3 regions of the Kosakonia radicincitans DSM 16656 genome follow, and region 2 is predicted to be linked to each of the others. Evidence: predicted binding sites of a transcription regulator. Region 2 holds the regulator's gene; each other region holds the start of a gene.
The links. The regulator CRP, encoded in region 2, controls carbon source genes, mostly activating them, when cyclic AMP is high. The targets are predictions, from matches to a motif close to ATGTGANNNNNNTCACAT.

Region 1 (3,286 bases), 1.5 Mb from region 2:
TACCAGGACCGCGCGGGATCAGCTTCGACACAAACGGCAGCGCCATCGGGTTAGCAATGGCTACCTGACGATCGGGATCGACAGAGATGCCGCCCCATTCGAACATACCCAGGTTACCCGGGAAGACCAGCGTGCCCTGCTCAGACGGCGGAGTGAAGATGCCTTCATAGCGTAGTTTCTGGAACATCACGCGGCACACCAGTTGGTCGAACATGGTGGCGCCCCACATGTCCGCGCCGCTCAGGTTTTGCTTCGGACGGAAACTCAGGTCAGAGAAAGGCTGGGTTTTGCTGACGTAATCACCTTTCGCTGCGCCTTGCGGTACCGGTTTTTCCGGCGCCGGAACAACCAACTTGCCGTTGGTACGATCCAGCACGAAGATGTTACCGGTTTTCGCCGGCGCGTAGATGACCGGAACGTTTTTGCCGTTAACGGTAATATCTGCCAGCGTTGGCTGCGACGGCATATCCATATCCCACAGATCGTGGTGAACCGTCTGGTAGCTCCACACCAGTTTCCCGGTGGTGGCATTCAGTGCCACGATTGAACTGGCATAGCGTTCCTGCTCCGGCGTGCGATTACCGCCCCAGATATCCGGCGTGGTAACGCCCATTGGCAGATAGACTAAATCCAGTTTCGCGTCATAGGCCGCAGGTGCCCAGGAGTTCGGCGAGTTAAAGGTGAAGGTATGTTCGTCCGACGGAATCGCGTTCGGATCTTTCGCACCCGGATCGAAGGCCCACAGCAGTTTGCCGGTGTTGACATCGAAACCACGGATAACGCCGGAGGTTTCACGGGTAGAGAAGTTATCAGTCACCGAACCGGCAATCACGATGGTTTTATCCGTGATGATCGGCGGCGAGGTTGGCTCATACAGGCCAGGCGTGGTGTCCGGCATGTTGGTTTGCAGATTCAGGATACCTTTGTTGGCAAAGGTTTCACACGGCTTACCGTTGTCAGCGTTGATGGCAAACAGACGGCCATCGTTCACCGGCAGGATAATACGGCGTGGACAATCGGCAACCACGTCCGGGCTGGCATTGTCGGCGCGCGCTTCATGGTAAGAAACGCCGCGGCATGTGACATGCTGGAATGATTGATTGGCATTCAGTTGCGGATCGAAATGCCACTTCTCTTTACCGGTTGCGGCATCAACGGCAAACAGACGCTGGTGTGCAGTACACAGATACAGCGTGTCGCCGACTTTAATTGGCGTCACTTCATTGGTCAGTTCGCCCGGATCGGTCGGCAGCTTCAGATCGCCAGTGCGGAACACCCAGGCTTCCTTCAGGTTCTTCACGTTGTCGGCGTTGATCTGCTTCAGCGGCGAGTAACGTTGGCCTTCCTGGTTGCGGCCATAGGCCGGCCAGTCGCCATCCGCTACCTGCGAAATAGGCGCGGCCGGCGTTGAATCAGCACTCAGGCTGCCATTTACTTCTTGCGGATCGTTAAAGCCCGCCCAGGTGAGGATCCCGCCGCTAATCAGCAGGGCAACCACCAGCGCTGCGACGGCCCCGCCGGATGGTATAACCAGTCGCCGCCAGACGAAGGGGAGAATCAGCCAGATGCCAAAGAAGACGAGGATATCGCTTCGCGGCGTCAGCGCCCAGAAATCGAAACCGACTTCCCACACGCCCCAGATCATGGTAGCAAGCAGCAGTGCGGCATACAGCCACAGCGCAGCGCGCTTCCCTTTCCACAATAGCCAGGTGACACCCAGCATCACCAGACCGGCGATCGGGTAGTACCAGGAGCCACCAATGGCGACAAGCCAGGCTCCACCGATTAACAGATACAGCCCGCAAAGCGCTGCAAACAGCGTTGTCAGCGTAATCAGGAGCCGTGGCTGTTGAGTTTTTGTTTCCGCCATAAAAGACACTCATCTAAGTTGTTAATTTTTTGATAGCAATTAATTATAGTCATTAACAAATGTGACCGTCATCACAAAATGAGCTTTCTTGTTCGATAGCCAATGGAAATCAATTTGCTGGTATACTTTGCGTCTTAATTCTCAATTCTTCGGGAAATCTCCTGAACTTGAGTAATTTACTCTTTAAATCAAATGGTTAGTAAAATGAAACACACTGTGGAAGTGATGATCCCGGAAGCGGAGATCAAAGCGCGTATCGCTGAACTGGGCCGTCAAATCACTGAGCGTTACAAAGACAGCGGCAGCGAAATGGTGCTGGTGGGCCTGCTGCGCGGATCATTTATGTTCATGGCGGATTTATGCCGTGAAGTGCAGGTTTCTCACGAAGTCGATTTTATGACCGCCTCCAGCTATGGCAGCGGTATGTCCACCACGCGTGACGTGAAAATCCTGAAAGATCTTGATGAAGATATTCGCGGCAAAGATGTGTTGATCGTCGAAGATATTATTGATTCCGGCAACACACTGTCGAAAGTGCGTGAAATTCTTAGCCTGCGCGAACCGAAATCGCTGGCGATCTGTACGCTGCTGGATAAACCTTCCCGCCGCGAAGTGGATGTGCCGGTGGAGTTTGTCGGCTTTGCTATTCCTGACGAGTTTGTGGTGGGCTACGGGATTGACTACGCTCAGCGCTACCGTCATCTGCCGTATGTCGGCAAAGTGGTTCTGCTGGACGAATAAAAAAATCGGGGCCGCTGGCCCCGAGTGATTATTTGTGGTTGTTGTGCTTCTTACTGAGGTTGGAGACACCCTGGCGATAACGCTGCTCCAGCGATTCGCGGTTGGTAGCGCTCACTTCCAGATTGCGCAGCAGACCGTCGTGAATGCCGTAGGCCCAGCCGTGAATCGTCACTTTTTGGCCGCGTTTCCAGGCGGATCGCATGATTGTTGAATGGCCCAGGTTGTAAACCTGTTCCATGACGTTCAACTCGCACAGGGTATCGAAGCGGCGCTCTGCCGGTATCTCGCCGAGCAGCGAGCTATGTTTAAACCAGATATCGCGGATGTGCAGCAGCCAGTTGTCGATAAGCCCAAGTTCAGGATTTTCAACCGCCGCCTGCACGCCGCCGCAGCCGTAGTGACCGCAGATGATGATGTGTTCGACTTCCAGCACATCCACCGCGTACTGCACAACGGAGAGGCAGTTCAGATCGGTATGAATCACCAGGTTGGCGACATTACGGTGAACAAACAGCTCGCCGGGTTCGAGGCCGGTAAGGCGCTCGGCCGGTACGCGGGAATCGGAGCATCCAATCCAGAGGAAACGCGGTTTTTGTGCTTGTGCCAGCGTGGCAAAAAAACCGGGATCTTCTTCCACCAGCATTTTTGACCATAGTGCGTTATTGCTGATGAGTG
Region 2 (3,286 bases):
GGACTGTAAATAGCGCTGCGCCAGCTCCGGCGTCAGCATCGTATGCTCACGCGCCAGCGTGGTCATCGCATTGATATGTTCGACAATAAATTGACTGTGCGTCACCCACAACTTCATATCTTCCAGATAACGGGTGTTAAAGCCCGGTTCCTGCATTGCCTGATTGAGCGAGTTAAAAAGTGCATTATGTGCCTGGTTGACGCGCATACGCTGCCAGGCGAGCGGCGTGGGCTGCGGGTCATCGCTGAGGATCAGGCGAATCGCCTGCTGGTCTGTTTCCAGCGCGTCGTGGGCATTCTGGCGCAGCAAACCGCTTTGCCATTGCGGCCACAGCCAGACCATACCGCCAAAGGCGATCAGGCAGCCAATTAAGGTATCGATTAGCCGCGCGACAATAAATTCTTCGCCGTTTAAGGTCAACAGTTGCAATGAGTACACCGCGGTAATGGTAAAGCCGACCATCGCCCAGCCGTAGTTTTTGCGGATAATCAGATAGCTGACCAGCGTAATCAATAACATGGCCGTCAGCGTAAAGCCGAGCGGAACATGAAAGTGCAACGTGATCCCGGCGATCACCAGCCCGGCAATGGTTCCTGCCGCCCGGTGGACAATGCGTACGCGTGTCGCGCCATAACCATTTTGCGTAACAAACATAATTGTCATCATGATCCAGTAGGGCTTCGGCAGATGCAGGGCGCTGCCCATCAGGCCGGCAATACTGAGCATCACACTGATGCGCGCCGCATTACGCAGCGCGGCGGATTTCAGGGACAAATAGCTTTTCAGCGCCGGGAGAAATGGTAATCGACGCTGCTTCTCTGCCATCAAATCGCGGATGTACAGAGGACGCTGCGTACGTAGTACGCGGGCGATGCGGCTAAAGTGCCAGGCGCAGAACTGGCCTACCGGATTATCCGGGTGCTGGCGGGCGATTTTTTCCAGCGCGCCAATTTGCTTCTCCATCGTGAAACGCGTCGGATACCGATGGTAGAGAATATCGTCCGCCAGCACGCGTAAACGGGCGGCAACGGTCTGCGCATTCCAGCGGATCACCTGCTCGGCATGGGTTTGTTCAACCAGTTTTTGTACTTCTTCCGGCTGGTGCAGGCTAACGGAAATATGCTCTTGCAAATCCAGCGCGACCTGGAAAACGCGCAGCAGGCGTTTGTAGTCGTTATGCTGATTGGCCGCCAGCATATGCAATTGTTGATAGCACTGGCTTATCATATCCACCGCTTTTTGCTGGCGTGCAAGCAGCGGCGGCAGGGCTTTTTCCGGATCGGCGTGCTGCGTCAGCAGGCTGTATTTGGCCTCGCAATAATCAGCCAGTTGCCGGTAGAGCAGGCTTAACGATTCGCGCAGCGGTTGTTCCCGCCACATCCAGAACCAGAACCAGTTAAACAGCCCGTACCACAGCGTGCCCAGCGCGTAGATCAGCAGTGGTTCCCACACCGGCATATTCCCGGCGAGGCTGAGCGTGAAGATGGCGGCAATCAGCGAGGCGGGCAGTAAGCGCGCGTGCAATGCGCTGATCTCGGCCGTGACGCCCAGTAGCAGGGTCAGCATGGTAAAGATCAGCGGCAGCGGAAGATCTTCCGCCAACAGCAATTGCACAGCCAGGCTGCTACCCGCAAACAGACTGCCGCCAATAATCAGGCGCTTAAAGAAACGCTTATGCGGCGTGTCGAGACCGGCAATATTGCAGCAAGCGGGAACGAGTGAGAAAAGCAGACCCTGTTGCAGATGGCCGACGAGCAGGCCAATCGCCACAGGCAGACATAACACCAGCGTTTGTCGCAGTGCGTAGTTGATTTCGGGGTGATAAATCAGCCTGCGCCACATGAGGAGAGAAAAACGGCGCGCCGGGTAAACGATGCGCCGTTTTACGGATTAACGTGTTCCGTATACCACGATGGTTTTACCGTGGGCGGAGATCAGGTTCTGATCTTCCAGCATTTTCAGGATGCGGCCGACAGTCTCACGGGAGCAGCCAACGATTTGGCCAATCTCCTGGCGAGTGATTTTAATCTGCATGCCGTCCGGGTGAGTCATTGCGTCCGGCTGTTTTGCCAGATTCAGCAGCGTCTGCGCGATACGGCCCGTTACGTCCAGGAACGCCAGGTTGCCGACTTTCTCCGAGGTCACCTGAAGGCGACGCGCCATCTGTGCGGAGAGGCGCATCAGAATATCCGGGTTCACCTGGATAAGCTGACGGAATTTTTTGTAGGAAATCTCGGCGACTTCACAAGCGGTCTTGGCGCGTACCCAGGCACTGCGCTCCTGACCTTCTTCGAACAAGCCCAGTTCACCGATAAAATCACCCTGATTAAGGTAAGAGAGAATCATCTCTTTACCTTCCTCATCCTTGATTAGCACTGCCACTGAGCCTTTAACGATGTAGTACAGCGTTTCCGCTTTTTCACCCTGGTGAATCAGCGTGCTCTTCGACGGGTACTTATGAATGTGGCAATGAGACAAGAACCATTCGAGAGTCGGGTCTGTTTGCGGTTTGCCAAGCACCATGCGCGGTTATCCTCTGTTATAAGCTGGCTCCGAAAGCGGGGATGTAGTTTCAGCCTGCTTCCGGGGTTGCAATCAAAGCTTCTCATGTCCTGAGAAGTAGGCCGTCAGCGTTATCTGCGGCCTCTAATCTACGATGTCATGCATACATGCGTAACATCCATTTATCTCTGTAGCATCCAGATTGTTTTAGCATAGGTTTTCACGCCTGTCTCCTGGTGTCTCGCTTCAGCATGACGCAGGTCGCCTTCCGTTGCGAGTTTTGTTATGTACGCGTAATCTGTGGAGAAAATTACTACTCCGGAGTGAATAAAATGCAGGCACGAGTGAAATGGGTTGAAGGGTTAACCTTCCTGGGTGAGTCCGCATCTGGCCACCAAATTCTGATGGACGGTAATTCCGGGGATAAAGCGCCAAGTCCGATGGAGATGGTGCTGATGGCTGCGGGCGGTTGCAGCGCAATTGACGTCGTTTCCATCCTGCAGAAAGGACGCCACGACGTGACCGACTGCGAAGTGAAGCTGACTTCCGAGCGCCGTGAAGAAGCGCCGCGTCTGTTTACGCACATCAATCTGCACTTTATCGTCACCGGTAAGGCGCTGAAAGACGCGGCGGTTTCCCGCGCGGTGGATCTGTCGGCAGAAAAATATTGCTCCGTAGCGTTGATGCTGGAGAAGGCCGTGAAGATCACCCACTCCTACGAGGTTATCGAAGCCTGATGCCCTGGCCCGGCGATCGGTTTGCCGGGCTACTTAATCTTTTTCCC
Region 3 (3,286 bases), 440 kb from region 2:
GCAAATAATCGTGCATACTGTGCGCTTTTTGTGGGCCAAGGGACTAAGCACACATTTGTCATTCAAACAAAAGATTAGTCTATGAGCACTGATAATAAACAATCGTTACCCGCTGTCACTCTCGCGGCAATTGGGGTTGTCTACGGTGATATCGGCACCAGCCCACTTTATACACTTCGTGAATGTTTGTCTGGTCAGTTTGGTTTCGGTGTTGAGCGCGATGCCGTCTTCGGCTTTTTGTCACTGATCTTCTGGCTACTGGTTTTTGTGGTCTCCATTAAGTATCTGACATTCGTCATGCGCGCGGATAACGCCGGTGAAGGCGGTATTCTGACGCTGATGTCGCTGGCCGGTCGCAACACTTCGGCCAGAATGACTTCGATGCTGGTGATCATGGGATTGATTGGCGGTAGCTTCTTCTATGGTGAGGTGGTTATTACTCCCGCGATCTCGGTGATGTCGGCGATAGAGGGGCTGGAGATTGTCGCGCCTTCGCTCGATAGCTGGATTGTGCCGCTGTCGATTATCGTTTTAACCCTGCTGTTTATGATTCAGAAGCACGGTACCGGATTGGTGGGGAAACTGTTTGCACCGATCATGCTGGCGTGGTTTTTGATTCTGGCCGTACTCGGCGCGCGCGGTATTATCGAAAACCCTGAAGTGTTGCAGGCGCTGAATCCGCTTTGGGCGGTGAATTTCTTCCTTGAGTACAAGACGGTCTCTTTTGTTGCGCTTGGCGCCGTGGTGCTGTCGATCACCGGTGTCGAGGCGCTGTATGCGGATATGGGACACTTCGGTAAGCTGCCGATCCGCGTGGCGTGGTTTATTGTGGTGCTGCCGTCGCTGGCGCTGAATTACTTTGGCCAGGGCGCATTATTGCTGAAAACGCCGGAAGCGATTAAGAACCCCTTCTTCCTGCTGGCACCGGAGTGGGCGTTGATCCCGATGTTGATTATCGCCACGCTGGCGACGGTCATTGCGTCGCAGGCGGTTATTTCAGGCGTCTTCTCCCTGACTCGCCAGGCCGTGCGTCTGGGTTATCTGGCGCCGATGCGTATTATTCATACCTCGGAGATGGAATCCGGGCAGATCTATATCCCTTTCATTAACTGGCTGCTCTATTTTGCGGTGGTGCTGGTGATTGTCAGCTTCGAGCACTCCAGCAATCTGGCGGCGGCTTACGGTATTGCCGTTACCGGGACGATGGTGCTGACCTCAATTCTTTCCACGACCGTGGCACGCAAAAACTGGCACTGGAATAAAGTGCTGGTGGGGCTGATTCTGATTTTATTCCTGAGTATTGATGTGCCGCTGTTCTCGGCGAACCTCGATAAAATCGTCTCCGGCGGCTGGTTGCCGTTAACGCTCGGCATGGTGATGTTCCTGGTGATGACTACCTGGAAAAGCGAACGGTTCCGCCTGCTGCGCCGTATGCACGAACACGGCAACTCTCTGGAGGCGATGATTGCGTCGCTGGAGAAATCGCCGCCGGTTCGTGTACCGGGTACGGCGGTGTACATGTCCCGCGCGCTGAATGTCATTCCGTTTGCCATGATGCATAACCTGAAGCACAACAAGGTGTTGCATGAACGCGTGATTCTGCTGACGCTGCGTACTGAAGATGCACCTTACGTCCACAATGTGCGTCGGGTGCAAATTGAACAGTTGTCGCCAACTTTCTGGCGCGTGGTGGCAAGTTACGGCTGGCGCGAAACGCCGAACGTTGAAGAGGTGTTCCACCGCTGTGGTCTGGAGGGGCTCAATTGCCGGATGATGGAAACCTCCTTCTTTATGTCGCATGAGTCGTTGATTCTCGGTAAACGACCATGGTATTTGCGGCTGCGCGGTAAGCTCTACCTGGTATTACAGCGCAACGCGTTGCGCGCGCCGGACCAGTTTGAAATCCCGCCAAACCGGGTTATCGAGCTGGGAACACAGGTTGAAATTTAGCGTTTATAAAACCCCTAATTATGAGGGGTTTTTGTTATTTATGCCTGTTAATTTCATTTAAGATAATCAAGCTGTTTTTTTCATCACATTCAGACGCGAAACGTTTCGATATCGATCACACTTCTGTAACTGAGACATAGTTATAAGATTATTCTTTGTACTACACTGCGTTCAGCGAAACGTTTCGCTAGTGGAGCATAAAAAATGAAAAAAGGTCGTGTATTGAACACTGACATTTCGTCAGTTATCTCTCGTCTTGGTCATACCGATACGCTGGTGGTATGTGATGCCGGGTTGCCGGTGCCGCGTAATACGCAACGAATCGATATGGCGCTAACGCAGGGCGTACCGTCCTTTATGCAGGTGCTGGATGTGGTGACAACCGAAATGCAGGTTGAATCCGCTATCCTGGCGCTGGAAATCAAAGAACATAATCCGCAGCTCCACGAAACGTTGCTTAAGTCTCTTGAGCAACTGCAACAACACCAGGGAAACACCATAGAAGTGCGGTACGTTACGCACGAGCAGTTTAAAAAACACACCGCGGACAGTCATGCGGTGATTCGCAGCGGGGAGTGTTCCCCGTTTGCGAATATCATTCTCTGTGCTGGCGTCACTTTCTGAGGCCATCATGGACGCGTTACTGCAACTCAAGGGGATCGATAAAGCATTCCCCGGCGTTAAAGCGCTTTCCGGCGCGGCGCTGAATGTCTATCCTGGCCGTGTGATGGCGCTGGTGGGCGAAAATGGTGCCGGTAAATCCACGATGATGAAAGTGCTTACGGGCATCTATACCCGTGACGCTGGTTCGCTGCTGTGGCTGGGAAAAGAGACCACCTTTAACGGCCCAAAATCATCGCAGGAAGCCGGTATCGGCATCATCCACCAGGAATTGAACCTGATCCCGCAGCTCACCATTGCTGAGAACATTTTTCTCGGACGTGAGTTCGTCAATCGTTTCGGCAAAATCGACTGGAAAAAGATGTTTGCTGAAGCCGACAAGCTGCTGGCCAAACTGAATCTGCGCTTTAAGAGCGATCGGCTTGTAGGCGAACTCTCCATTGGCGATCAGCAAATGGTCGAAATCGCCAAAGTGATGAGCTACGAATCACAGGTCATCATTATGGATGAACCCACCGATGCCCTGACGGACACCGAAACTGAATCGCTGTTCCGCGTGATCCGCGAGTTGAAATCGCAGGGGCGCGGCATTGTCTATATCTCCCATCGTCTGAAAGAGATCTTCGAGATTTGCGATGATGTGACGGTTTTCCGTGACGGGCAGTTTATCGCCGAGCGTGAAGTGGCGACGCTCACCGAAGATACGCTGATCGAA

Region 1: a site for CRP is predicted at 1,930-1,947, ahead of hpt (hypoxanthine phosphoribosyltransferase). Genes of this name have one in related genera too.
Region 3: a site for CRP is predicted at 2,054-2,071, ahead of rbsD (D-ribose pyranase). Genes of this name have one in related genera too.

What each region holds. Positions count from the first base shown of each region.
Region 1 is NZ_CP018016.1:4,680,653-4,683,938, reverse strand. It holds gene Y71_RS22515 (glucose/quinate/shikimate family membrane-bound PQQ-dependent dehydrogenase) at 1-1,870, opposite strand, end outside; gene hpt (hypoxanthine phosphoribosyltransferase) at 2,075-2,611, shown strand; gene can (carbonate dehydratase) at 2,640-3,286, opposite strand, start outside.
Region 2 is NZ_CP018016.1:404,871-408,156, forward strand. It holds gene Y71_RS01865 (YccS/YhfK family putative transporter) at 1-1,842, opposite strand, end outside; gene crp (cAMP-activated global transcriptional regulator CRP) at 1,891-2,523, opposite strand; gene Y71_RS01880 (OsmC family protein) at 2,835-3,239, shown strand; gene Y71_RS01885 (phosphoribulokinase) at 3,269-3,286, opposite strand, start outside.
Region 3 is NZ_CP018016.1:5,777,740-5,781,025, reverse strand. It holds gene kup (low affinity potassium transporter Kup) at 82-1,950, shown strand; gene rbsD (D-ribose pyranase) at 2,155-2,574, shown strand; gene rbsA (ribose ABC transporter ATP-binding protein RbsA) at 2,582-3,286, shown strand, end outside.